DNA from 4 places in the Mycoplana sp. MJR14 genome. Region 4 is predicted to be linked to each of the others. Evidence: riboswitches for the same ligand, from Rfam matches in the RefSeq annotation. Region 4 holds a riboswitch; each other region holds the start of a gene.
The links. A riboswitch is a leader RNA that binds a small molecule or an ion and turns the genes downstream of it on or off. The one in region 4 is predicted to bind cobalamin.

Region 1 (5,997 bases), on a different contig from region 4:
CCGCGCAAGAGCAGGTTCAGCTCGTGCAGCTTGCCGCGCTTGCGCTCCCAGCCCATCCACACGCCTTCCTGCGGATTGAACTGCCGGCGGCGGTGCAACAGGTAGAAGCGGGTGCGCCCGTCATAGGCATAGCGCGCCGAAAGCAGCGCGATCTCGCGCTTGGCATATTCGAGGACGTCGAGATCCTCCGGCGTCTCCTCCACCGTGCTGTCGACCCAGTCGCTGACCAGCGAGAAGTAGATCTCGCCGCGCGGATTGGCGAGGTAGTGGACCTCCAGGTTGCGGACCAGTTCGTCGACGTGGTCGCGCTTGGAGATCAGGCAGGGGACGGCCACCAGCGTGCGCGCCTCCTCCGGAATGCCCTCGCGCAGCTCGTAGCCCACCAGCCTGGTCGGCTTCACGCAGAGCGTGACGAGCGTGTTGTAGAGGCCGACGGCGCCCTCCGAAGCCGGAACCGCGAACAGGATCAGCATGATCAGCCACGCCCCGTCCGGAATGTCCATCTGGTCGAGGAAGTAGTAGACGCCGACCATGGCCAGAAGCGTCAGGAGGACCACAGGTCCGGCAATCGCGAACCAGTCGAGCGACCGGCCGAAACGGACGATGCGCTGCAGGATCGACGGGCGGTAGCCGATCCGCTTTTCCAGGATGTCGCGCTTCTGGCCGACCAGATAGCTGCCGACATTGGCCTCGTGCGCACCGGCGACGTTGCCGGCCGCCATGTCCTCGGCGGTCAGCGCCAGCGCGATCTGGGTCACCTCGAGCTCGGTCTTGCCCGAGCGGCGGGCCATCTTCTCGATCGTGTCGCGATAGGAATTGCGCGAGCCGAAATCGAGCTCGGTATAGTCGGAGCCCTCGCGCAGCGCCGCATCGAGGCGGCTGACGCTCTCCACCCAGACGGGCCATTCCGTGTCGTCGATCGAGCGCAGGCCCTTGATCAGGTTGCTCATCGTGACATTGCCGGACGACAGCCGGTTCTGCTCGGCGACGAGCACCTCCTCGAGGTCAGTGCCGCGCGCCTCGATCTGCTTCTCCAGCCACTGGATGGCGGCACCCGAGGCCTGCAAGCCGTCGCGCAGGCGATAGAGCAGTTGCGCCACGAAGGTGTTGTCGGCGACGAGATGCTCGATCTCGCGCAGGATCACGACGCTCTTTTCCGGGTCGTTCTGGCGGATCAGCTCGTCGGCCACCTCGTTCGCCTTGCGGCGCATGCCGCGCGAGCGCTCGACGCGGCTGGAAATGCGCCGCAGGTTCTCGATCAGGATGAAGCGGACGATCGACGGCAGCGCCCACAATTCGCCGATCTTGAAGGCCTCGACCTTCTGGAAGCCTTCGACGATCGCCGTCAGGCTCTCGCGCGAGACGCTGCTCTGGGTATGGGCGACGTAGAGCCAGCCGAGCGCCAGCGTGCGCGGGATTTCGACGTCGCCGATCTTCATCGTCGGCAGCTGGCGATAGAAACGCCGCGGGAAGTCGCGGCGCACTTCCTGGATCGCCTCCTCGACCACATAGTAGTTGTCGAGCAGCCATTCGGCCGCCGGCGTGATCGTCATGCCCGCCTCGACGTCGCGGGCGGTCGTCTGGTAGACGCGGAAGATCTCCTTCTCGTTCTCCCGGTGCCGGGCACGGAAGTCGAACGGCGTGAAGCCCGGCAGCGTCTGCGCGCCGTTTCTCGCCAGGTCCTCACCGCAGGCGCTCAGTTCCTCGAGGGTGAAATAGGTATCCCGGATCGAGTCGTTGTAGTCGATCTGCTTGGATTCCGTCTCGCGCGACGAAGTCTGTGGTCGGTTGTGAAGGGACATCAGCGTCTTTTTCTGTTTTCGAGCAGGGTTGGTGGTTCCGGCGGCAGCCGGATTGCATTCGGCAGGCGGGACTATCCGTGCGGCTCCGCGTCACGGGACGGCGTCATTCGTTTCCTCCGCGACGGCCCGTCGGAAGGACCAAGACGCACGGGCACGCGCCCATCGGTTCGTGGGCGAACTGCAACGGACGATATATCCATATCCCGCTTGACTGAGTGACGCATGAAAACGGCATTCTTTAGCCGCAATGGCAGGCTGTTGCAACAGAACTGGAAGGCAGGGCAAGTCCACTCCGACAATAGATAGGCCATTATATACCGCGACTGCCCTACGCGATCAGCGGTGAACGGGGCCTGAACGCGACGCCGCCGATTCGGTTCCGTTCCGGATTCATTTCGGTCGACAACGCCTTTTGCCGCGTTGACAGCGGCCCCGCTGCCGAGCCACCTTGCGGCCATCAGGGTTCTTCCGAATCGTCGAAGATGAGGAAGCGAAGAGGGAAGCCGGTGCGATGGGAAACCATCCATTCCGGCGCTGCCCCCGCAACTGTAGGCGGCGAGCCGCTGTCCCCCATGCCACTGGCGCGAAAGCGTCGGGAAGGCCGGACAGAAGCGACGACCCGCAAGCCAGGAGACCTGCCCTGATGAACTCGTAACGTCCATGGGCGGGGTGTCCCACGGGTGCGCTTGCTCCGCGTCGAAGCGGAACTCCAGCATGCGTGCGTCCGGTCATCCCCCAATTCCAAGATTGGGGAAGTCAAATGTCTGCCATCATCAATTCCGAACCCTCCGGCTCCGGCAGGCCGGAATCCGTCTTCATCTCCTGGCTGCTGTGGCAGCCGCGCGGCGCCGATCTCGCCGTGGCGGCCGCAAAGGAAATCAGCAAGCTCGCACCCTATCAGGACCGCGATCCGGACATCGTCCGGCTCCGGAGGCTGTTCGAACAGCTGGCGGGGCGAACGGGCAGGCCGCACTGAAGCAACATAAAGACATATTGACATAAACATATCTTTATGTGATCTCCGATGCAGACATGCTGCATCGGAGGGCTTCGCCATGGCATCGGCCGACCTCGACGACCTTTTCGGTCCGGAACTTCCACCCCGCAACGGCAAGGACATCGCCGAGGCGCTCCATGCCGCCGCGCGTGAGCGCATCCTCGTGCTCGACGGCGCGATGGGAACGGAGATCCAGACGCTGGGCCTGGTCGAGGACGATTTCCGCGGCAGCCGCTTCGGCGACTGCGCCTGCCACCAGCAGGGCAACAACGACCTCCTGACGCTGACCCAGCCGGCCGCGATCGAGGACATCCACTATCGCTACGCGCTGGCCGGCGCCGACATCCTCGAGACCAACACCTTCTCGTCGACGACCATCGCCCAGGCCGACTACGGCATGGAGGACATGGTCTACGAGCTCAACCGCGACGGCGCACGCCTTGCCCGCCGCGCCGGCCTGCGCGCGCAGAAAAAGGACGGCCGGCGCCGCTTCGTCGCCGGCGCGCTCGGCCCGACCAACCGCACCGCCTCGATCTCCCCGGACGTCAACAATCCCGGCTACCGCGCCGTCACCTTCGACGATCTCAGGCTCGCCTATGCCGGCCAGGTCCGCGGCCTGATCGACGGCGGCGCCGACATCATCCTGATCGAGACGATCTTCGACACGCTGAACGCCAAGGCCGCGATCTTCGCCACCCGCGAAGTCTTCGAGGAAAAGGGCATCGAGCTGCCCATCATGATCTCCGGCACCATCACCGACCTGTCCGGCCGCACCCTGTCCGGCCAGACGCCGGAGGCGTTCTGGAACTCGGTCCGCCACGCGCGGCCCTTCTCGATCGGGCTGAACTGCGCGCTCGGCGCCAACGCCATGCGCGCCCATCTGGACGAGATCTCGTCCGTCGCCGACACCTTCGTCTGCGCCTATCCGAACGCCGGCCTGCCGAACGCGTTTGGCAAGTATGACGAGACGCCGGCGGAGATGGCCGCTCAGATCGAGGGCTTCATGCGCGACGGCCTCGTCAACATCGTCGGCGGCTGCTGCGGCTCGACGCCGGCGCATATCGAGGCGATCGCCGCCGCGGCCGCACGCCACCGGCCGCGGCCGATCCCCGACATTCCGCGCCACATGCGCCTTTCCGGCCTCGAGCCCTTCACGCTGACCGAGGCCATCCCCTTCGTCAACGTCGGCGAACGTACCAACGTCACCGGCTCGGCGAAATTCCGCAAGCTGATCACCGCCGGCGACTATGCCGCAGCGCTGGACGTCGCGCGCGACCAGGTGGCGAACGGCGCACAGGTGATCGACATCAACATGGACGAAGGCCTGATCGATTCCGGCAAGGCCATGGTGGAATACCTCAACCTGATTGCCGCCGAGCCGGACATCGCCCGCGTGCCGGTGATGATCGACAGTTCGAAATGGGAGGTGATCGAGGCCGGCCTGAAATGCGTGCAGGGCAAGCCGCTGGTCAATTCGATCTCACTGAAGGAAGGCGAGGAAGCCTTCCTGCACCATGCGAAACTCGTGCGTGCCTATGGCGCCGCCGTCGTCGTCATGGCCTTCGACGAGAAGGGCCAGGCCGACACCAGGGCGCGCAAGGTCGAGATCTGCACCCGCGCCTACAGGCTCCTCACCGAGGTCGCCGGCCTCGCCCCGGAAGACATCGTCTTCGACCCGAACATCTTTGCGGTCGCCACCGGCATCGAGGAGCACGACAATTACGGCGTCGACTTCATCGAGGCGACGGCCGAGATCACCGCCACCCTGCCGCACGTCCACGTGTCCGGCGGCGTCTCCAACCTCTCCTTCTCCTTCCGCGGCAACGAGCCGGTGCGCGAGGCGATGCACGCGGTCTTCCTCTACCACGCCATCCAGGCGGGCATGGACATGGGCATCGTCAATGCCGGTCAGCTCGCCGTCTACGACACGATCGAACCCGACCTGCGCGAAGCCTGCGAGGACGTGGTGCTGAACCGCGTTCCGAAAGCCGGCGGGACGTCGACCGAGCGCCTGCTGGAGATCGCCGAACGCTTCAAGGGCGCGGCCGGCAAGGAGGCCAGGGAGAAGGACCTCGCCTGGCGCGAGTGGCCGGTGGAGAAGCGCCTCGAGCACGCCCTCGTCAACGGCATCACCGAATTCGTCGAGGCCGATACGGAGGAAGCGCGGCAGGGCGCCGAACGGCCGCTGCACGTCATCGAGGGCCCGCTGATGGCCGGCATGAACGTCGTCGGCGACCTTTTCGGGGCCGGGAAGATGTTCCTGCCGCAGGTGGTGAAATCCGCCCGCGTCATGAAGCAGGCCGTCGCCCTGCTCTTGCCCTACATGGAGGCCGAGAAGCTCGCCAATGGCGGCGGCGGCGAACGCCAGAGCGCCGGCAAGATCCTGATGGCGACCGTCAAGGGCGACGTGCACGACATCGGCAAGAACATCGTCGGCGTCGTGCTCGCCTGCAACAACTACGAGATCATCGACCTCGGCGTGATGGTGCCGGCGACGAAGATCCTCGAGACGGCGAAGGCCGAGAAGGTCGACATCATCGGCCTGTCCGGCCTCATCACCCCCTCGCTCGACGAAATGGCGCATGTGGCGAGCGAGATGGAGCGCGAGGGTTTCGAGGTCCCGCTGCTGATCGGCGGCGCCACCACCAGCCGCGTCCACACTGCCGTCAAGATCCACCCGCGCTACAGCCGCGGCCAGGCGGTCTACGTCACCGATGCCAGCCGCGCCGTCGGCGTCGTCGCGAGCCTGCTGTCGGCCGACATCAGGCCCGGCTATGTCGAGACCCTGCAGGCCGAATACCGCAAGGTCGCCGACGCCCACGCCCGCAGCGAGGCGGAGAAGAAGCGCCTGCCGCTCGCCAGAGCCCGCGAGAACGCCTTCCGGCCCGACTGGTCCGCCTATCGCCCGAAGACGCCGTCCTTCCTTGGCACCCGCACCTGGCAGGACTGGGACCTGGCCGAGCTCGCCCGCTACATCGACTGGACGCCGTTCTTCCAGACCTGGGAACTGAAGGGCGTCTATCCGAAGATCCTCGACGACGAGAAGCAGGGGGCGGCCGCCCGCCAGCTCTTCGCCGATGCCCAGGCGATGCTGGAAAAGATCATCGCCGAGAAATGGTTCACGCCGAAGGCGGTCGTCGGCTTCTGGCCGGCCAATGCCGTTGGCGACGACATCCGTCTCTTCACCGACGACGGACG
Region 2 (5,997 bases), on a different contig from region 4:
CGTCTGCAGGAACTGCGCCGCCATGCCCTGGATCGGCACGATCACGAAGACGCGGTCGAGGAACCAGTCGTTGTAGGTGTTGGAGTTGTGCTGCGCCTTCTCGAACGGGTCGCGCCTGAGATTGAAGAGCAGCGGCACGCGCAGTTCGGTGAACGGCTCGCGCCAGACGCCGAAGGCCTGGCCGCGGTTCTCCAGGAACACTGCCTTCCAGTCGTCGTAGCGCGCCGCCACGACCTGCCCGTCGTCGTTGACGTACCAGAATTCGTGCCGCGGCGACTGGTCGGCCTTGCCGCTCAGGTAGTCGAGCTGGTTGTAGCCGTCGATGTAGTTGCGGTAGCTGCGGCCATTGAGCTCGACGGTGTTGGCGAGCTTCGTCTTGATGTCCGGATCGCCGGCGATCGCGGCGAAGGTCGGCAGCCAGTCCTCGTGCGCGACGATGCCGTTCAGGGTCTCTCCGGCCGGGAACCGGCCCGGCCAGCGGGCGAAGGCCGGCACGCGGTAGGCCCCCTCCCAGTTGGAGTTCTTCTCGCTGCGGAACGGCGTCGTGCCGGCGTCGGGCCAGGTGTTGTAGTGCGGGCCGTTGTCGGTGGAATAGAGCACCACCGTGTCCTGCGCGATGCCGAGGTCGTCGAGCAGCTTCAGGAGTTCGCCGACATGCATGTCGTGCTCGACCATGCCGTCATGGTACTCGTCGCCGCTCGGCCCGGAGATCCCCTTGTTCTGCTCCTTCACATGGGTACGGAAATGCATCCGTGTGCCGTTCCACCAGCAGAAGAAGGGCTTCCCCGCCTGGTTCTGCCGGGTGATGAAGTCCTTGGCGGCGGCCAGCGTCTCCTCGTCGATCGTCTCCATCCGCTTCTTCGTCAGCGGCCCGGTGTTCTCGATCTTCTGCGTGCCGTCGGGATTGGCCCAGCTGTGCAGAACGCCGCGCGGGCCGAACTGCTCGAGGAAGGTCTTGCCGTTGGCCAGGACCCGGTCGCGCGGATAGTCGCGGTTCTCCGGCTCCTCCTCGGCATTGAGGTGATAGAGGTTGCCGAGGAACTCGTCGAAGCCGTGCATCGTCGGCAGGTGTTCGTCGCGGTCGCCCTGATGGTTCTTGCCGAACTGTCCGGTCGCATAACCCTGCGCCTTGAGCACGGTGGCGACGGTCACGTCGGTCATTTGCCAGCCCTGCGCCGCGCCGGGCAGGCCGACCTTGGTCATCCCCGTGCGCACCGGCACGTTGCCGCCGAGGAAGGCGGCGCGTCCGGCGGTGCAGCTCTGCTGGCCGTAGTAGTCGGAAAACGACAGGCCCTCCGCGGCGATCCGGTCGATATTGGGCGTCCTGTAGCCCATCATCCCGCGGCTGTTGGCGGAGATGTTCCAGATGCCGATGTCGTCGCCCCAGATGACGAGGATGTTCGGCGGCCTGCCGCTCGCCGGCGCAGCCGGCTGCGTCTGGGTCTGCGTCTGGGTCTGGGCCTGGGCCGGCGACCCGGTTCCGCCGAGTGTCGAGGCGGCGGCGAGCGCGGTTCCTGCCAGAAGCAGGCTCCGTCGGCTCAGGGCCGGTTCGCTGCCTTCATGCGTGCGGCTGCTGTCGTCACATGCGCTATCGGTGGCCATGGCTCACCCTCCCGTGACAGGTCGACATTTGCTGCTGAGGATATGCTGGTTGTCGCCACAGAGGCGATTATGCGCGGAGGTGCGGGGCCCCGCCCTCCGCCGAGGTCCGGCGCGGGTAGGCCGCGCGACGTCACGCTACCACGAAACGGTTCCGGTTGCACTTGCCGAGGTGCCTGGCCGATCCCGACCTGGTCGCGGTTGTGACGCAAAGAGACTATCTGCCTCTTTTGCGGTCTTGTCGCACATTTGTTGATCTGCTGATGGTTTCCGATGAGGCAAATATTTGAAATAAAAACGTTATTTCATTGTGCATCGCAAGACGCGCACTGTCGCCAAAGCGGAAGGCGACGTCGCAATTGAGCGGCACGGCGTCCCGCCTTTCCGCTTAGATGAAGAGGCTCAAGGTGCTGCCTCTTTAGGGAGGGCGGATAATTGGGAAGCCGGTGAAAATCCGGAGCTGCCCCCGCAACGGTAAGGGAAGAAATCGCGGCAAAAGGCCACTGGAGAAGTCCGGGAAGGCGCCGCGCGGTCCGCAGAGGACATCTCCCGAGCCCGGAAACCAGCCTTGGAGAGAGATGACGTGACTGGCTGCGGCGGGCAGCCGGGGCGCTGCGAAGTCGTGTCTTCACGACGGTCGCGACTGCCCATGCCCGCTTCGGACGAGCAAATGCTTTTTGAGGAAGCGGCAATGGACATTCGCAGCGACGTACTTCGCAAGATCAGGAACCGGCGCGAGGGCTACAGCCTCGATCAGGCGTTCTACATCGACCAGGACCACTACAAGCTCGATCTGGAGACGATCTGGTATCGCGACTGGCTGTTCGTCGGCCACGACTGCGAGATCCCGCGGGCCGGCAACTACTTCACCCTGCAGGTCGGCGACTACCCGCTCGTCGTCACCCGCGACCGCCAGGGCGTCATCCGCGCGCTGCACAATTCCTGTCGCCACCGCGGTTCGCGCGTCTGCACCCAGCACAAGGGGGCGTCCGCCAAGCTCGTCTGTCCCTACCACCAGTGGACCTACGAGCTCGACGGCACGCTGCTCTTCGCCCGCCACATGGCCGAAGACTTCGACAAGAGCCAGCACGGCCTGAAACCCGTCCATTGCGAGACGGTCGGCGGCTACATCTTCATCTGCCTCGCCGACGAGGCGCCGGACTTCGCGCCCTATCGGGAACTCGCCGAGCCCTATCTCGTCCGCCATCGCCTCGGCGAGACCAAGGTCGCCTTCGAGAGCACCATCGTCGAGAAGGGCAACTGGAAGCTCGTCTGGGAGAACAACCGCGAGTGCTATCACTGCGCGGCCAACCATCCCGAGCTCTGCCGCACCTATCCCGAGGCGCCGAGCGCCACCGGCGTGCAGGGCGCCAAGGACGATCCGGTGATCGCCGCCCACTGGGCGAAATGCGAGGCCTCCGGCCTGCCGAGCGAGTTCCGCATGTCGCCCTCCGGCCAGTTCCGCCTCGCCCGCATGCCGCTGATCGACGATGCCGAGAGCTACACCATGTCGGGTGCCCGCGCCGTCCGCCGGCCGCTGTCCGGCGACGTGCAGGAGAGCCACATCGGCACGCTTCTGATGTTCCACTACCCGACGACCTGGAACCATGTGCTGGCCGACCATGCCATCACCTTCCGCGTCCTGCCGCTCGGCCCCGAGCTGACGCAGGTGACGACCAAGTGGCTCGTCAACAAGGACGCCGTCGAGGGCGTGGACTATTCGCTCGACGAACTGACCCACGTCTGGACCGAGACCAACGACCAGGACCGCCGGATCGTCGAGGAGAACGCCTTCGGCATCCGCTCGCCCGCCTACGAGCCCGGCCCCTATTCGCCGGTCGACGAGGGCGGCGTGATGCAGTTCGTCGAATGGTACTGCACCTTCATGGAGCAGCGCCTGCAGGGCGACAAGCAGCCTCTGATCCGGGTGGCCTAAGATGACGATCGCAAGCCAGTTCCGGCACTTCGACGAGCTCCAGCCCTGGAACGACCGCCAGCACCTGCTGGAGTGCATCGCGGTCACGGCCGAGACGGCCGACGTGATGACCTTCACCTTCCGCTCCGACCGCGAGAACTGGTTCCGCTACCTGCCCGGCCAGTTCGTGACGCTGGAGCTGCCGGTGACGCCGGACGATCCGGTGATGCGCACCTATACGCTGTCCTCGACCCCGTCGCGGCCGTTTTCGGTGGCCGTCACCGTCAAGGCGCAGAAGGACAGCATCGGCACCCGCTGGATGTTCGATCACCTGAAGCCCGGCATGCAGCTGAAGGCCTTCGGTCCGCTCGGCGACTTCTCCTTCGTCCGCCATCCGGGGGAGAAGTACCTGTTCATCTCCGCCGGCTCGGGCGTCACGCCGATGATGTCGATGACGCGCTGGATGGCCGATTGCGCGCCGCAGACCGACGTTGCCTTCGTCTCCTGCGCGCGCACCCCGGACGACATCCTGTTTCGCAACGAGCTCGAATGCCTGTCGGCGCAGATGCCGAACCTGGCGCTCGGCTTCGTCGTCGAAGGCCGCAATCCGCGCGACGGCTGGCACGGCCTGCGCGGCCGCATCGACGGCGCGCGGCTTGCGCTGCTGGCCCCGGACTTCCGCGACCGCACCGTCTTCTGCTGCGGTCCGGAGCCGTTCATGCGCGGCGTGCGCGACATGCTCAAGGTCTGCGGCTTCGACATGGCCCGCTACCACGAGGAGAGCTTCCAGCCGGCCGCAGCCCCGGCCGCCGAGGAGCTCGCCGTGCGCGCCGGCCCCGGCGAGGCGGATGCCGCAGCCGTCGCCACCGTCACCTTCACCATGGCCGGCAAGGAGGCGTCCTGCCCGCCCGGCCAGACCATCCTGCAGACCGCCCGTTCCGCCGGCGTGCGCATCGGGGCTGCCTGCGAGGGCGGCCTCTGCGGCACCTGCCGCGTCATGAAGGTCTCCGGCGAAGTCGAGATGAACCACAACGGCGGCATCCTCGACGACGAGATCGCCGAAGGCTACATCCTCGCCTGCTGCTCCCGCCCGATCGGCGACGTGCAGATCGAGGCTTGAGGCCGTATCAATGGCGGGCGGGCGGCGCCGTTGTCGCTTTCCCGCCACCCGGGACCCCGTCATGCCGGACCAGATCCGGCATCCACCCGCGCACGTCCTTGCGCGATAAAGCACGTTTTGCGTCGCGGACGCGTCGCCGCCGCAAAGCGCGCCCCCTTCAGAACAGGAAGTCGCCCTTGTCGAGGTGGGCGATGCTGACGTCCTGCAGCACGATTTTGTCGCCGTTCCGGCCGTCGATATGGACGTCGGCGCCGACCTGCTGCAGGTGGTTCTTCGTCAGGTCGACATAGCTCGCAATGCTGTCGAGCGAGGAGAGATCGAGCACGTCGTGGCTCGTTCCGCCCGCCGTGAAGTCGGTGATCGTGTCGCGGCCGTCGCCCTTGGCGAAGACGAAATGGTCCGCACCCTTGCCGCCGCCAACGATGTCGTTGCCGCGGTGGCCCCAGAGCATGTCGTCGCCGGCGCCGCCCTTGATCGTGTTCCTGCCGCCGTTGCCGTGGATCTGGTTGGCGAGCCCGTTGCCGGTCGCGCCGGTGTTGGAAGATCCGGTCAGGGTCAGGTGCTCGACATTGGCGCCGAGTGCGAGGCTGACGCTCGCCTTGACGAGATCCGTGCCCTCCTTCGCCAGTTCAACGATCTTCGTCGCAGCGTCGCTGACCACATAGACGTCGTTGCCCCTGCCGCCCTTGACGCTGCCGGTGACCTTGCCGTCGGTGCCGTCGAAATAGTCGTTGCCGGCGCCGAGGATGATCGCGCCCTTGATCGTGCCGCTGTTGAACACGGACTGGACGCCGCTGCCGCCGAGGAAGGCCGTGCCGGTGCCCTGCAGGAGGCCAAAATTGTGGAAGCGCGCGGCGGCGGCGCCGGAAAAGTCGATCGCCGCGATCGCTGCCTTCGTCGCCGTGATCGTGCCGTAGTTGCTGACGGTGGAGCCGCTGCCGTCGACCTCGACGCCGCCGGCGGCCGTGATCGTCTTGTTGTTGGTGACGATCGCCTTGTCGGCATCGACGGAGATGCCGTAGGCGGACGATCTGACAAGGCCGTTGTTGGTGACCTTGCCGTTGTCGCCGGTCAGGACGACGGCGTCGGCCACGGCCTTCACGGTGCCGTCGTTGTTGGTGATGATCGCGCCGGCGCCGCTGGCAAGGATCGCCGATCCCTTCGTCGACGACACGAGGCCGTCCGTGGTGATCGTCACCGATCTGCCGGACGAGACGATCGTGTCCAGCAGGCTTTCGAGCGTGCCGTGGTTGGTCACGATCGCGGCATTGCCCGAGGTGACGACGGCATGCGCCCTGGTCGAAAGCGTTTCGCCGTTGTTCGTCAGGTTCACCGATCCGCCGGCAAGGACGAGCGCGTTCGC
Region 3 (5,997 bases), on a different contig from region 4:
CGTCCGTCGCTGACAGCTTGACCTCGAAGGGTTGCAGGAACGGGGCATCCTCCGACAGCAGCCGATCCCGCTGCAGCTCGTCGACATCGAGCAGGACGAAGGTACCGAAGCGCTCCCGCAACGCATCGGCAAGTGGCGGAATGATCGCCACGGCATCCTCGACCTTGGCGACAAGCAGATAGGATGCGTGCGCCGCCGCAATCTCGCGGGCCACCGCATGATGGTCGGGATCGCCCACATGGACGCACAGGAACGGCAGGGGCCGGTCGATGTGCAGTCGCCCGCCCGGAAACTCCTGGCGCACGGACCTGCCCGCCGCAAGCGCAGCCAGCGCGTCCTCGACCGCAGGGGCCTGCTTTGGCGGCCGTTTCCCGGTGTCCGTCCTCGCTGCGTTCATGAGACCTCCCGAAGCGCCCTTTCCAGCGCCGGCACCGACGCCTTGACCAGCGCCCGCAGGGCTGCGATCGCGCGCGGGTCGGGCATTCCGGTCCACTCGTCCATGAAGACCTTCTTGAACTCCACCGCCAGCGCGCAGCCGTTCTCGGCGAACCGTTCATGGATGAAGCGCGTCTGCTCGCCGCGCCCCTCGAACGCCACGTTCTCGCGCACGTCCAGCCGCCTGCCCGGAAAATCGAAATTGCGGGCGACGTCGAGGAAGGCGTCGACGACGGGCGCCCAGCGCTCCCGATCCATCGAATGGGTGCCGATATTGATGTCGGGGGCCGCCTCGGGATCCGTCGGATCCTTGTCGGGACCGGCGCGGCGGTGGTTGTAGCTGTGGATGTCGAGCACGACGAAACGCCCGTGCCGCTCCTCGATCTCGCGCAGGTAGGTCTCGAGCATCGCATAGTAGGCATCGTGGATCGCAAGGCTTTCGGCCACCATCGCCGGTGACGGCTGCTCGCGCCAGACCTCGATCCCCCAGGCCTGCTCCGGCCTGAGGTAGACGGCGCCGTCGCGCGCCCTGTTCAGGTCGATCTCGAAGCGGGAGCGGTGAAAGACGATGCGGTTCTGCAGGTCGCGGATCATCGTGCCCGTGAAGGGATCCTCCTCGCGCAGCCGGCCGTCCTCGGAAATCCGCATCCGGTGAAGGAGGTCCGGGCGCACCGCATGGCCGTCATGAATGGCCGTGCCGACGACCGGCGATGCGCCGCCGCCCTGCGTCGTCCACAGAGAATCCGCGCTCAGTTCGTCGGCACGCGTGGCATCGTCTTGCATCTGGATTGTCATTCCCTCCCGAAGCTGGGAAGGAAATGCTCAAGGTCGTCTTTCGTTCCCTGTGTCGGAAACGGGATCCGCGCCTGCGCCGCCCACTCTCTGCTTCCTCGCGTCCGGTACGGTCGGCCGCGCGGCGGTCAGGACGAAGCGGCGGTAGAACAGCGTCCGCAGCCTGTTGCGGAGATCGGCCGTCCGGCGCTGGGCGGACGCGATCGGCCGATGCGACAGCACGCGGATATCGCCGAAGCCCGCGGCCGCCACCAGCGGCACGAGCCGTTCGGCCGTCAGCCCGTCGCCGAACGGCAGGCGCCTCATGATGGCCTGGTGGCGCTCGCTCATCGCCCCGTCGTAGTGGGGATCGTGGCCGATGATGCGCTCGAGGGCTCCGACCGCGCGCTGCGCCAGCCGCCCGATCGCCGTCGGTCGCGCCCAGTTGCCGTCGAAGGCGAGCAGCCTGCCGCCCGGCTTCAACAGCCGGAACCAGTCGGCGAGCGCCTGCTCCGGCGCGGTCAGGGTCCAGACGAGATGCCGGCAGACGACGGCATCGTAGCCCGCATCCGGCTCCATCGTGTTTTCGGCGTCGGCCAGGATGAAGCGCACCCTGTCGTTTCCCGCGTGCTTGCGCTGCGCGACCTGCAGCATCGCCTCGGAGAAATCGAGGGCCACCACCTGATGACCGAGCGAGAGCAGGACATTGGTGACCTCGCCGGTGCCGCAGGCCAGTTCCAGGACCCTGCGCGGCGCCGCCCCCAACGCGTCGCGGATCGCGGCCGCCCAGGCCTCGAACTCCGCTCCCGGCGGAATGCGATGGCCGAAGGCCAGGTCGAACGTCTCCGACCGCTTCGACCAGTATTCGCGGATGTCTTCCTTCAGGTGGTGGTTTCGAACATCCATCGGCGTCAGGCCCCCAGGACCGAGAGGCTTGCTGTGGGAGCGGGGCGCGGCCGCGCCGGCGTCCCTTTCGCGCGGAAGCGAATGTGGCAGCTCCCGTCGGGATCGTGCCCGATCTCGACCTCGACGCCGAAGACCTCGCGGATGCGCCCGACCGTCAGCACCTCCCGCGGCCGTCCCAGGGCGATAAGCCTTCCGCCCTGCATCACCGCGATCCGGTCGCAGAACATGGCGGCATGGTTGAGGTCGTGCAGGGCCGCCACCACCGTCAGCCCCTGGCGCCGGACCAGGTCGAGAAGGCCGATCTGGTGACCGATATCGAGGTGGTTGGTCGGCTCGTCCAGGAGCAGGATCCGCGGCTGCTGGGCGAGTGCGCGGGCAATGTGCAGCCGCTGCCGCTCGCCGCCCGACAGCGTATGCCAGAGCCTGCCCGCAAGATGGCCCATGTCGACGCTCGCCAGCGCCGCGTCGACGATGCGGTCATCTTCGGCCGACCACGGCGACAACGGGCCGAGATAGGGAGTGCGGCCGAGCTCGACCGCCTGGCGCGCGGTGATGCGCTCGCCGGTCTCGGCCTGCTGTTCGACCAGCGCCAGCCGCTGCGCCAGCTTGCGCCGCCCCAGCGCGCCGATCGGAACGTCGTCCAGCAGCACGTCGCCCGATTTCGGCTTCCGGATGCCGGACAGCACCGACATCAGGCTCGTCTTGCCCGAGCCGTTCGGCCCGATGATGCCGAGGAACTCGCCCGTCTCGACCGCCAGCGAGACATCCTTCAAAATATCGGCGCTGCCGGCCGACCACGAAACGCACCTGGCGGAAAGCCTCATGCCCTGCCCCTCCCTCTTGCAAGGATCACCGCGAAGGCCGGCGCCCCGATCAGCGCCGTGATCACGCCGATCGGCAGCACCTGGCCGGCAATGATGGTGCGCGACAGGATGTCGGCGACGATCATGAAGACGGCACCGGCGAGCGCCGCCGCCGGCAGCAGCACGCCGTGCCGGACGCCGACCAGCAGTCGCGCCGCATGCGGGATGACGAGGCCGACGAAGCCGATCGAACCGACGATCGAGACCATCACCGCGGTCATCATCGCCGAGACTCCGACGAGCGCGAGATAGGTGCGCCGCACGGAAATGCCGAGCGAGGCGGCCGATTCCGAGCCGAAGGTGAAGGCGTCCAGCGCGCGCGCATGCCAGAGGCACACGACGAGGCCGGCGAGCGCGGCCGGCACGGCCAGCCAGGCATCCGGCCAGCGCACGCCCGACAGGTTTCCGAGCAGCCAGAACATGATGCCGCGCGCCTGCTCCGCCGTCGCCGCCTTGGTGACGATGAAGGAGGTGAGCGCGTTGAAGAGCTGCGAGCCCGCGACGCCGGCAAGGATGATCGCCGCCGTGCCGCGTCCCGCCTTGACCGCCAGTACGCTGACGAGCGCAAAGGCGATGATCGCGCCGAGGAAGGCGCCGAGCGACAGGGTCAGCATGCCCGCGCCGACGCCCAGGATCGCCACGCCGACCGCGCCCGTCGAGGCACCGGCGGAAATGCCGAGGATGTAGGGATCGGCGAGCGGATTGCGCAGCAGCGACTGCAGCACCGCGCCGGAGAGCGCCAGTGCTGCCCCGCAGGACGCCGCCACGACCGCCCGGCTCAGCCGGTAGCTCCAGATGATGCCCTCGTCGATCGGCGCCAGCGGATAGCCGGCACTCCACAGCCGGTTCGCCACCGTATGGGCGACCGTCCGAAACGGGATCGCCGTCTCGCCGATCGCCGCCCCCATCCAGAGCGCCAGCAGCAGGACGGCGAGCGCGGCAAACGCCGCGCCCATCCGCGTGCCCGATGTCAGCGCCCGGCTCACTGGGCGAGGCCGGCAGCGGCGATGGCGTCCGCCAGGGCCTCGATGCCCTCGATCGTCCGGATCGTCGGGTTCATCGCCTGCGCGTCCATGGCGAAGACGTGGCCGCTCTTGACCGCCGGCATCAGGCTCGCGACCGGATCAGTCTTCAGGAAGTCGAGCTTGGCCTCGAGACTGTCGAGCGGATAGCGGCGGCGCTCCATCGAACCGGCGACGACGATCGTGGGATCGGCCTTGGCAATCGTCTCCCAACCGACGGTCGGCCATTCGTCGTCGGTCTTGATGATGTTCTCGATGCCGAGCGCCGACATGATGTAGCCGGGCGCGCCGTTCTTTCCGGCAACATAGGGATCGGCATCGGCCGCGCTGGAAAACCAGAAGACGGCCTTGAGCTTGCCTTCGGCCGGCTTCACCTTGGCGCGCGCGGCTGCTTCGCGCCGCTTCAGATCGGCGACGACGGCCTCGCCCCTGTCCTGGACATTGTAGATCTGCGCGAGCTCGCGGATCTCCTGGTAGACCAGGTCCATGGTGAAGACCTGGTGGCGGACGCCGTCGCTGGCGGCGGAGTTTTCCTTGCCGACGCAATCGGACGGCGAGGTGTAGACGGCAATGCCGAGCTCTTCGAACTGCTCCGGCCGGGCGACCACGCCCTCGGGGCCGATCTGCCACTGGAACTGCACGGTGACGATGTCCGGTTTCCTGGCCAGCACGCTCTCGAAACTCGGATCATTGTCTGCCAGCCTGTCGATCCGGGCGTTGACGTCCTCGTAGCCCTTCAGCACCGGGCCGACCCAGAGCGCGGTGCCCGCCACCTTGTCGGCAAGGCCCAGCAGGTAGAGGATCTCGGTGCTGCTCTGGCCGATCGAGACGGTACGCGACGGTGCTCTTTCGAAGGTGACGGGACGTCCGCAGTTCTGCAGCGTCAACGGATATGTCGTCTCCGCCGCGCGGGCCTCGCCATGGAAGAACGATGCGGCCAGCCACAAAGCGACAATGCCCGCGTAAAGCGGTTGCTTGAATGAAATCGTCATGGATTTTTCCCGAAAAGGTTAGAAATGACGGCGGTGAAGAACCGAAAGGTCTTCAATTCGTCCGGTTGCTCGAAGATCGGCAGGTCTCGGGAAAGGCAGCGTGAAGACGCTCAGCAGGGCGCCAATGGTCGTCATGAAATGCTCCTGTTCCGGGCTTCCCCGCCCGTGACGTTGGATCGATGCTTGACGGCAGGTCTCCTGGCTCGCGGATCTGTGACGTTCATCTGCCTTCCCGCGCCGCGCGCAGTGGCATGGCGCCGTGGCGCCACGAGGATGAACGGCAATCCGCTTACAGTTGCGGGGGCAGCCACGGTTTTGGTCCCGACTTGGGTCGTCCGCACCGTGTTCCCTATTAATCCCCTCCGCTTCGTGGGCGGGGAACCGTCGTCCTCCAGATAGACGCTTGCCGGCCCTATCGTCAAGCGCGAGAGATCGGCGCCTGCACGTTCTGCACGCGATCGATATCGTGCTCTCGCCGCTGCGGTTGCGACCGCCAGCGGCGGCAGAGGACCGGTACGCACGGCCGGTGTCCGGGCTGGCCCGGAATGGGGGGAGCAGGTCATCGATCTTCCTTCCGAAGGCTGACCCGACCTGCTTAGTGTAATAGTATTACATCCGTCAACCGGAAAGTTATTTTATAACATGACATATCCAGGCAGTGATCGGCGTCGACCCGGGACGACCGCAGGATCGCCCTCGCGGAAACGCGGTTCACCGCGCGACCGTCGCATTCGCAACTGTCGAAGATCCGATTGGAAGAGAGGCCCCGCGCCGGTCGAGTGCACGAGGCGGACGTGGTGGGGTCACCTGTTGTAGAGCGATCGCGACCGTTCGAGATGCTTCAGCATCGCCGCTTCCGCGCCCTCGGCATCCTGGTTCCTCAGCCGGTCGAGGATTTCCTCGTGCTCCACCAGCGTGAACTTCTCCTTGCCGGTCCAGATCAGCATTTCCGTATGGTACTCCTTCAGCCAGGCCAGCATGGCCTCGCTGACGGCGACGTAGATCGGA
Region 4 (5,997 bases):
GCGTGATGAGTTCGACGGCGGTGACGGTGACAAGCGCGAAGAAAAACGTCAGCGCGACCGAGCGGATCGCCGTCGCCACGACCGCAAGACGGCGTGACGTCGCATCGGCGATCGCCGTCTCCTGCATTGCTGTCGCCGAAACGGCCCGGACTGAGGTTCTCACGCGCTACTCCAAAATGTCATAAAACTTTCGCCCAATTGTCATATCGCTGTTATCTTGAACGGGGGATGAATGCGGCGCTCTGCCGCAAGCGCGCCTGAGCAGGGGCTGTCTTATTTTCAGGACGGCAATTCGAAAATCCCTTCATTTTCAAACCGTCCGTCATCATCTAAAGAACAGCCTTGCCCGAATTGGCTTCGGACGACGCGGATCGAGGATCGAGATGAACGGACGAGACGACAGGACCACACTTCGCATTGCGGTTGCGCAGCTCAACCCGACGGTGGGCGATGTCGCCGGCAATCTCGCCAAGGCGCGGGCGGCGCGGGCGGATGCGGCCGCGCAGGGCGCCGATCTGCTGCTTCTGACCGAGCTCTTCATCTCCGGCTACCCGCCGGAGGACCTCGTGCTGAAGCCGGCCTTCCTGAAGGCGTGCCAGAAGGCGGTCGAGGCGCTCGCCGAGGACACCGCCGACGGCGGGCCGGGCGTGATCGTCGGCTTTCCGCGACAGGGCGAGTCCGGGCGGCACAATTCGGTGGCCGTGCTCGACGGCGGGCGGATCCTCGTCTACCGAGACAAGCTCGACCTTCCGAACTACGGCGAGTTCGACGAGAAGCGCGTCTTCGTCGAGGGCGCCATGCCGGGACCGGTCAATTTCCGTGGCGTGCGCCTCGGCATCCCAATCTGCGAGGAGATCTGGAACGATCTCGGCGTCTGCGAGACGCTGGCCGAGAGCGGAGCGGAGATCCTGCTGGTGCCGAACGGCTCGCCCTACTATCGCGGCAAGGTCGACGTGCGCCATCAGGTGGCGCTGAAGCAGGTCATCGAGACCGGCCTGCCGCTGGTCTTCGCCAACCAGCTCGGCGGCCAGGACGAACTCGTTTTCGACGGCGCAAGCTTCGGGCTCAATGCCGACAAGACGCTGGCCTTCCAGATGAGCCAGTTCGAGGAGACGATCGCGCTCGTCACCTGGAAGAAGAACGAGGACGGCGACTGGTGCTGCGACGGCGGGCCGATGTCGAAGATCCCGGAGCGGGAGGAGGCGGACTATCGCGCCTGCGTGCTCGGCTTTCGCGACTACGTCAACAAGAACGGCTTCAAGAACGTGGTGCTCGGCCTTTCCGGCGGCATCGATTCGGCGATCTGTGCCGCGATCGCCGTCGATGCGCTCGGCGAGGAGCGGGTGCGCTGCGTGATGCTGCCCTATCGCTACACCTCCGAGGAATCGCTGACGGACGCGGCCGCCTGCGCCAGGGCGCTCGGCTGCCGCTATGACGTCGTGCCGATCGAGGCGCCGGTCACGGGCTTCATGGATGCGCTGTCCGACATGTTCGAGGGGACCGAGTCCGGCATCACCGAGGAGAACCTGCAGAGCCGCGCGCGCGGCACGATCCTGATGGCGATCTCCAACAAGTTCGGCTCGATGGTGGTGACGACCGGCAACAAGTCGGAAATGTCGGTCGGCTACGCCACGCTCTACGGCGACATGAACGGCGGCTTCAACCCGATCAAGGACCTCTACAAGATGCAGGTCTACGCGCTGTCGCGCTGGCGCAACACCACGGTGCCGCCGGGCGCGCTCGGGCCCTCGGGACAGGTCATTCCGCAGAACATCATCGACAAGGCGCCGTCGGCGGAATTGCGGCCGAACCAGACCGACCAGGATTCGCTGCCGCCCTATCCGGTGCTCGACGACATCCTCGAATGCCTCGTCGAAAACGAGATGGGCACGGAGGAGATCGTCGCACGCGGCCATGACGAGGCGACGGTTCACCGCGTCGAGCACCTGCTCTACATCGCCGAGTACAAGCGGCGGCAGTCGGCGCCCGGCGTCAAGATCACCAGGAAGAACTTCGGCCGCGACCGGCGCTACCCGATCACCAACCGCTTCCGCGACCGCTAGGAGAGGCGATGCGCAGTTCCGTCGAAATCCACGACGTCGCCTCCGGCCAGTCCCGGGTGGTGTGGCAGAGCGACCAGCTGCTGGAGGCGCCGAACTTTGCGCGCGACGGCCGCTCGCTCGTCATCAACGGCGACGGGCTCATCTACCGGCTGCCGCTCTCGGGCGGCGCGCCGGAGCGGATCGACACGGGCTTTGCGACCCTCTGCAACAACGACCACGGGCTGTCGCCGGACGGGCGCTGGCTTGCGGTCACCGACAAGACCGAGTTCGGCAAGGCGGCGATCTATGTCCTTCCCGCCGGCGGCGGCACGCCGCGGCTCGTGACGCCCAGCCAGTCGTCCTACTGGCACGGCTGGTCGCCGGACGGCAGCCGGGTCTGCTACTGCGGCATCCGCGACGACGTCTTCGACATCTACACGATCCCCGTCGACGGCGGCGACGAGACGCGGCTGACCTTCGGCGAAGGGCGCAACGACGGTCCGGACTGGTCCTGCGACGACTGGATCTACTTCAATTCGAGCCGCACCGGCCGTATGCAGATCTGGCGGATCCGCCCGGACGGCACGGACCTCGCCCGCATCACCGACAGCCCTTTCGGCGACTGGTTCGCCCATCCGACGCCGGACGGCCGCTCGCTTCTCGTGCTGTCCTACGACGGCGACGTGTTCGATCATCCGCGCGACCATCATGTCCGCTTGCGGCTGATGGATGCCGACGGCGGCAACGACCGGGTGCTGTTCGAACTCTTCGGCGGGCAGGGGACGATGAACGTTCCGAACTGGTCGCCGGACGGATCGCAGTTTGCATTCGTCCGCTACGCCCCGTAAGCCCGGGGTGCCGGCAACAACCCTAGATTTTCACGGGTTAATTGTTTGGATACCAGTCCGATTAAATGAATGTTCCTGCTTGCAGGATAAGGTCCTCGTCCAAACGAGACGCGGCGGACAGCCGCAGGCATGTCTATGGGGATCGACATGGCGAGAACAGGGGCCGGCGCCGTGGCCGCGCGCCGGGGTGGGGTCAAACTGGGCATCGCCATCGCATCGGCGGTGATCGTGTTGCTGTTCGCCAGCGCCAATTTCCTCGTCCTCGACTATTCGGTCCGCCAGGCGAACGAGTTTGTCGCCGAGACCGAGAAGACCCTCGTCAAGAGCGAATTCCGCAACCAGATCGAGCAGGTGGTGCTCTACCAGAGCGGCCTGTCGGTATGGGACAGGACCTTCGATGAACTGGGCGACGGCAAGCTCAGCGAGCGGTTCATCAGGCACGACCTCCGGAACTGGCTGTGGCGGGAGTCCGGCTTTTCGTGGCTGGTGTTCGTCAAACCGGCCGGCGAACCGGTTCTGGCCATGCGCGACGGCATCATCGTGCCGGACGGGCAGTCGGAAGAGGTGCTCTACTGGATCAGCGACCTGATCAAGCGGGCGACGGCGAGCTACCACGCCTCCTTGCGGCGCACGCGCGACGGCTGGATCGTGGCGAAGTCGCCGACGAGTGCCGGTCGCGTGAACGGGGGCGTGCCGCAGATCAGCGCAACGGGCATGCGGGTGATCGAGGGGGGCATGAGCATCGTCGTCGTCCAGGCGGTGGTGCCGCGGCGGCTGTTCATCCCCGACGAGCGCCGGAGCCCCGTGCTGATGATCACGGTCAAGCCGGTGACGGCGTCGATGCTGGCGGAATCCGAGCGGCGCCTGGGGCTCACCGGCCTCGGCTTCTCGCCGATCACGACCGACGACCCGAACCTTCTGACGACCGGCGTGGGCGGCGACGCCTTCAACCCGATGGTGGCTTCGTGGCGTCCGAACCGTCCGGGATCGTTCGTCTGGACCATGGCGGTGCCGCACATCGCCGCGCTGATCGCGATCTTCGTCGTCGTGATGGGCTTCGGCGCGGTCAAGTTCTCCTCGCTCGTGCGCGCGCTCGAGCGAAGCGAGGCGAAGAACGCCCATCTGGCGCGCCATGACGCACTGACCGGCGTCCTCAGTCGATCCGGGTTCGATCACGCGATCACCGACCTTTCCCGGAGGGGGCAGAGGGCCTTTTCGATCATCGCCATCGACCTCGACCGGTTCAAGGCGGTCAACGACCGGCATGGGCATGCGGCCGGCGACGAGGTCCTGCGCGCCGTCGCCGCGCGGTTCATGGCCCGGCTCGGAGAGCACGGGGTGGTCGCGCGTCTCGGGGGCGACGAGTTCGCGGTGCTGCTTCCGGGGATCACGGACCCTGAGATCACCCTTCCGCTTGCCGAAGGCTTCGTGCGCGATGCGCTGGTGCCCGTGCCCTTCCAGGGCCAGTTGCTCCAGATCGGCGGCAGCGCCGGCATCGGCGCCTTTCCCCACCATGGCCAGTCGGCGCATGCGATCATGCTTGCAGCCGATGCGGCGCTCTATTCGGCCAAGAACGCGGGCCGCAACCGCGCCCACTACGGCGTGCCCGGCGGCGCCCAACCGACCTCGGACATCGAGGCGGCCTGAACACACGCCCTGCAAGGGGATATCCGGCAGACGCCGGACGGGCCCTCTTGCGCACTTTCGCCCCGCATGTGCAAATGGCGCTGCTAGGTGCCCCGCTTGCGCGGGGAGAATCGGGAATCCGGTGGGGCCGAGGACGACGTCCGCGTGCGCCGAAGCCGGAACGTGCCCAACGCTGTGACGGGGACGGCCAAGCCGCGAGGGAAACCCCTCGCCAGACAGCCACTGGTCGAAAGGCCGGGAAGGCGGGCGTGGCCGGGCGATCCGAAGTCAGAAGACCGGCCTGGCGAGATGGACCCGCCCGCGCGGACGGCGGTGGGGTCGCGAGCATTGTTGGGGAGTTGACGATGCGACCTTCCAAGCGGGACGAGCTTGTTCCCGTCCAACCCTTCACGGCGGCCGAACGGGCCGCAGTCTACCGCGCCATCGAGACCCGTCGCGACGTGCGTGACCAGTTCCTGAGCGATCCGCTGCCGGACGATCTGCTGGAGCGCCTGCTGGGTGCCGCCCACAGTGCGCCGTCCGTCGGCTTCATGCAGCCCTGGAGCTTCATCGTCGTGCGCGACCAGGCGGTGCGCGCCGGCGCCCACCGGGCGTTCCAGCGCGCCAACGAGGAGGCGGCCGCGCTCTTTTCCGGCGAGCGCCAGGAACGTTACCGGACACTGAAGCTGGAGGGCATCCTCAAGGCGCCCGTCAGCCTCTGCGTGACCTGCGACCCGGACCGGGCCGGCAGCGTGGTGCTGGGGCGCACGCACAATCCGCGCATGGATGCCTATTCGACCGTGTGCGCCGTGCAGAACCTGTGGCTGGCGGCGCGGGCGGAAGGGGTGGGCGTCGGCTGGGTCAGCATCTTCCACGATGCCGACATCCGTGCGCTGCTCGGCATTCCCGAGCGGATCGAGATCGTCGCCTGGCTCTGCCTGGGCTACGTCGATCGCCTCTACGAGGAGCCCGAGCTCGCGCTCAAGGGATGGCGCCAGCGGCTGCCGCTGGAGGAACTGGTCTTCGCCGACCGGTGGGGGCAGCGGCGCTGACGGCCGAGGCTTCGCAGCGGTTCAGTTCGCCCCGCCGGGGTTGCGAAGGTCGAGCGGCGGCTGGTCGTCGGGAAGGAAGCTCGGCCCGACCATCCGCACCCGGTCCTTTTCCGGATCGTAGGGCCGCTCGTTGACGACCGTTCCGGGGGCTGCGGCGCCCGCGACCGGATGCATCCGGATCGTCGTCACCGAGCCGACATCCTGCCTGATCGTGCCCGGCTTCGTGCCCGCGGCGGCGTTCGACGCGCCGCCGCCGGCGCCCGCCATCTTGCGGTAGTAGCCGGCAAGGTCGCAGCCGCAGGACGGGTCGGCGGAGCGGTCGCGGGACTGGTAGGCGTAGGCGTTCGCCAGAGCGGTATAGGGCCGTCCGGTCAGTGTCGAGATCATGTTGCTGCTGTCGAGCGACTGCAGCGGCTGGTAGAAGAGCTC

Region 1: it holds a riboswitch for cobalamin, as region 4 does, so the genes downstream of both, P0086_RS11750 (hypothetical protein) here and bluB (5,6-dimethylbenzimidazole synthase) in region 4, are expected to answer to the same signal.
Region 2: it holds a riboswitch for cobalamin, as region 4 does, so the genes downstream of both, P0086_RS06900 (aromatic ring-hydroxylating dioxygenase subunit alpha) here and bluB (5,6-dimethylbenzimidazole synthase) in region 4, are expected to answer to the same signal.
Region 3: it holds a riboswitch for cobalamin, as region 4 does, so the genes downstream of both, P0086_RS10245 (ABC transporter substrate-binding protein) here and bluB (5,6-dimethylbenzimidazole synthase) in region 4, are expected to answer to the same signal.

Annotation. Positions count from the first base shown of each region.
Region 1 covers NZ_JARGEO010000004.1:242,550-248,546, reverse strand. Annotated here, with positions in the region: gene P0086_RS11755 (glucoamylase family protein) at 1-1,802, opposite strand, end outside; cobalamin riboswitch at 2,246-2,460, shown strand; gene P0086_RS11750 (hypothetical protein) at 2,563-2,778, shown strand; gene metH (methionine synthase) at 2,858-5,997, shown strand, end outside.
Region 2 covers NZ_JARGEO010000002.1:543,177-549,173, reverse strand. Annotated here, with positions in the region: gene P0086_RS06905 (arylsulfatase) at 1-1,602, opposite strand, end outside; cobalamin riboswitch at 1,988-2,185, shown strand; gene P0086_RS06900 (aromatic ring-hydroxylating dioxygenase subunit alpha) at 2,291-3,535, shown strand; gene P0086_RS06895 (hybrid-cluster NAD(P)-dependent oxidoreductase) at 3,537-4,634, shown strand; gene P0086_RS06890 (hypothetical protein) at 4,792-5,997, opposite strand, start outside.
Region 3 covers NZ_JARGEO010000003.1:483,572-489,568, reverse strand. Annotated here, with positions in the region: gene P0086_RS10270 (flavohemoglobin expression-modulating QEGLA motif protein) at 1-397, opposite strand, end outside; gene P0086_RS10265 (N-formylglutamate amidohydrolase) at 394-1,218, opposite strand; partial or broken gene P0086_RS10260 (class I SAM-dependent methyltransferase) at 1,339-2,112, opposite strand; gene P0086_RS10255 (ABC transporter ATP-binding protein) at 2,118-2,936, opposite strand; gene P0086_RS10250 (iron ABC transporter permease) at 2,933-3,931, opposite strand; gene P0086_RS10245 (ABC transporter substrate-binding protein) at 3,958-4,989, opposite strand; cobalamin riboswitch at 5,160-5,390, opposite strand; gene P0086_RS10240 (transcriptional regulator NanR) at 5,793-5,997, opposite strand, start outside.
Region 4 covers NZ_JARGEO010000011.1:88,807-94,803, reverse strand. Annotated here, with positions in the region: gene P0086_RS21230 (LTA synthase family protein) at 1-127, opposite strand, end outside; gene P0086_RS21225 (NAD+ synthase) at 384-2,063, shown strand; gene P0086_RS21220 (hypothetical protein) at 2,072-2,890, shown strand; gene P0086_RS21215 (diguanylate cyclase) at 3,038-4,537, shown strand; cobalamin riboswitch at 4,606-4,836, shown strand; gene bluB (5,6-dimethylbenzimidazole synthase) at 4,882-5,568, shown strand; gene P0086_RS21205 (DUF2865 domain-containing protein) at 5,590-5,997, opposite strand, start outside.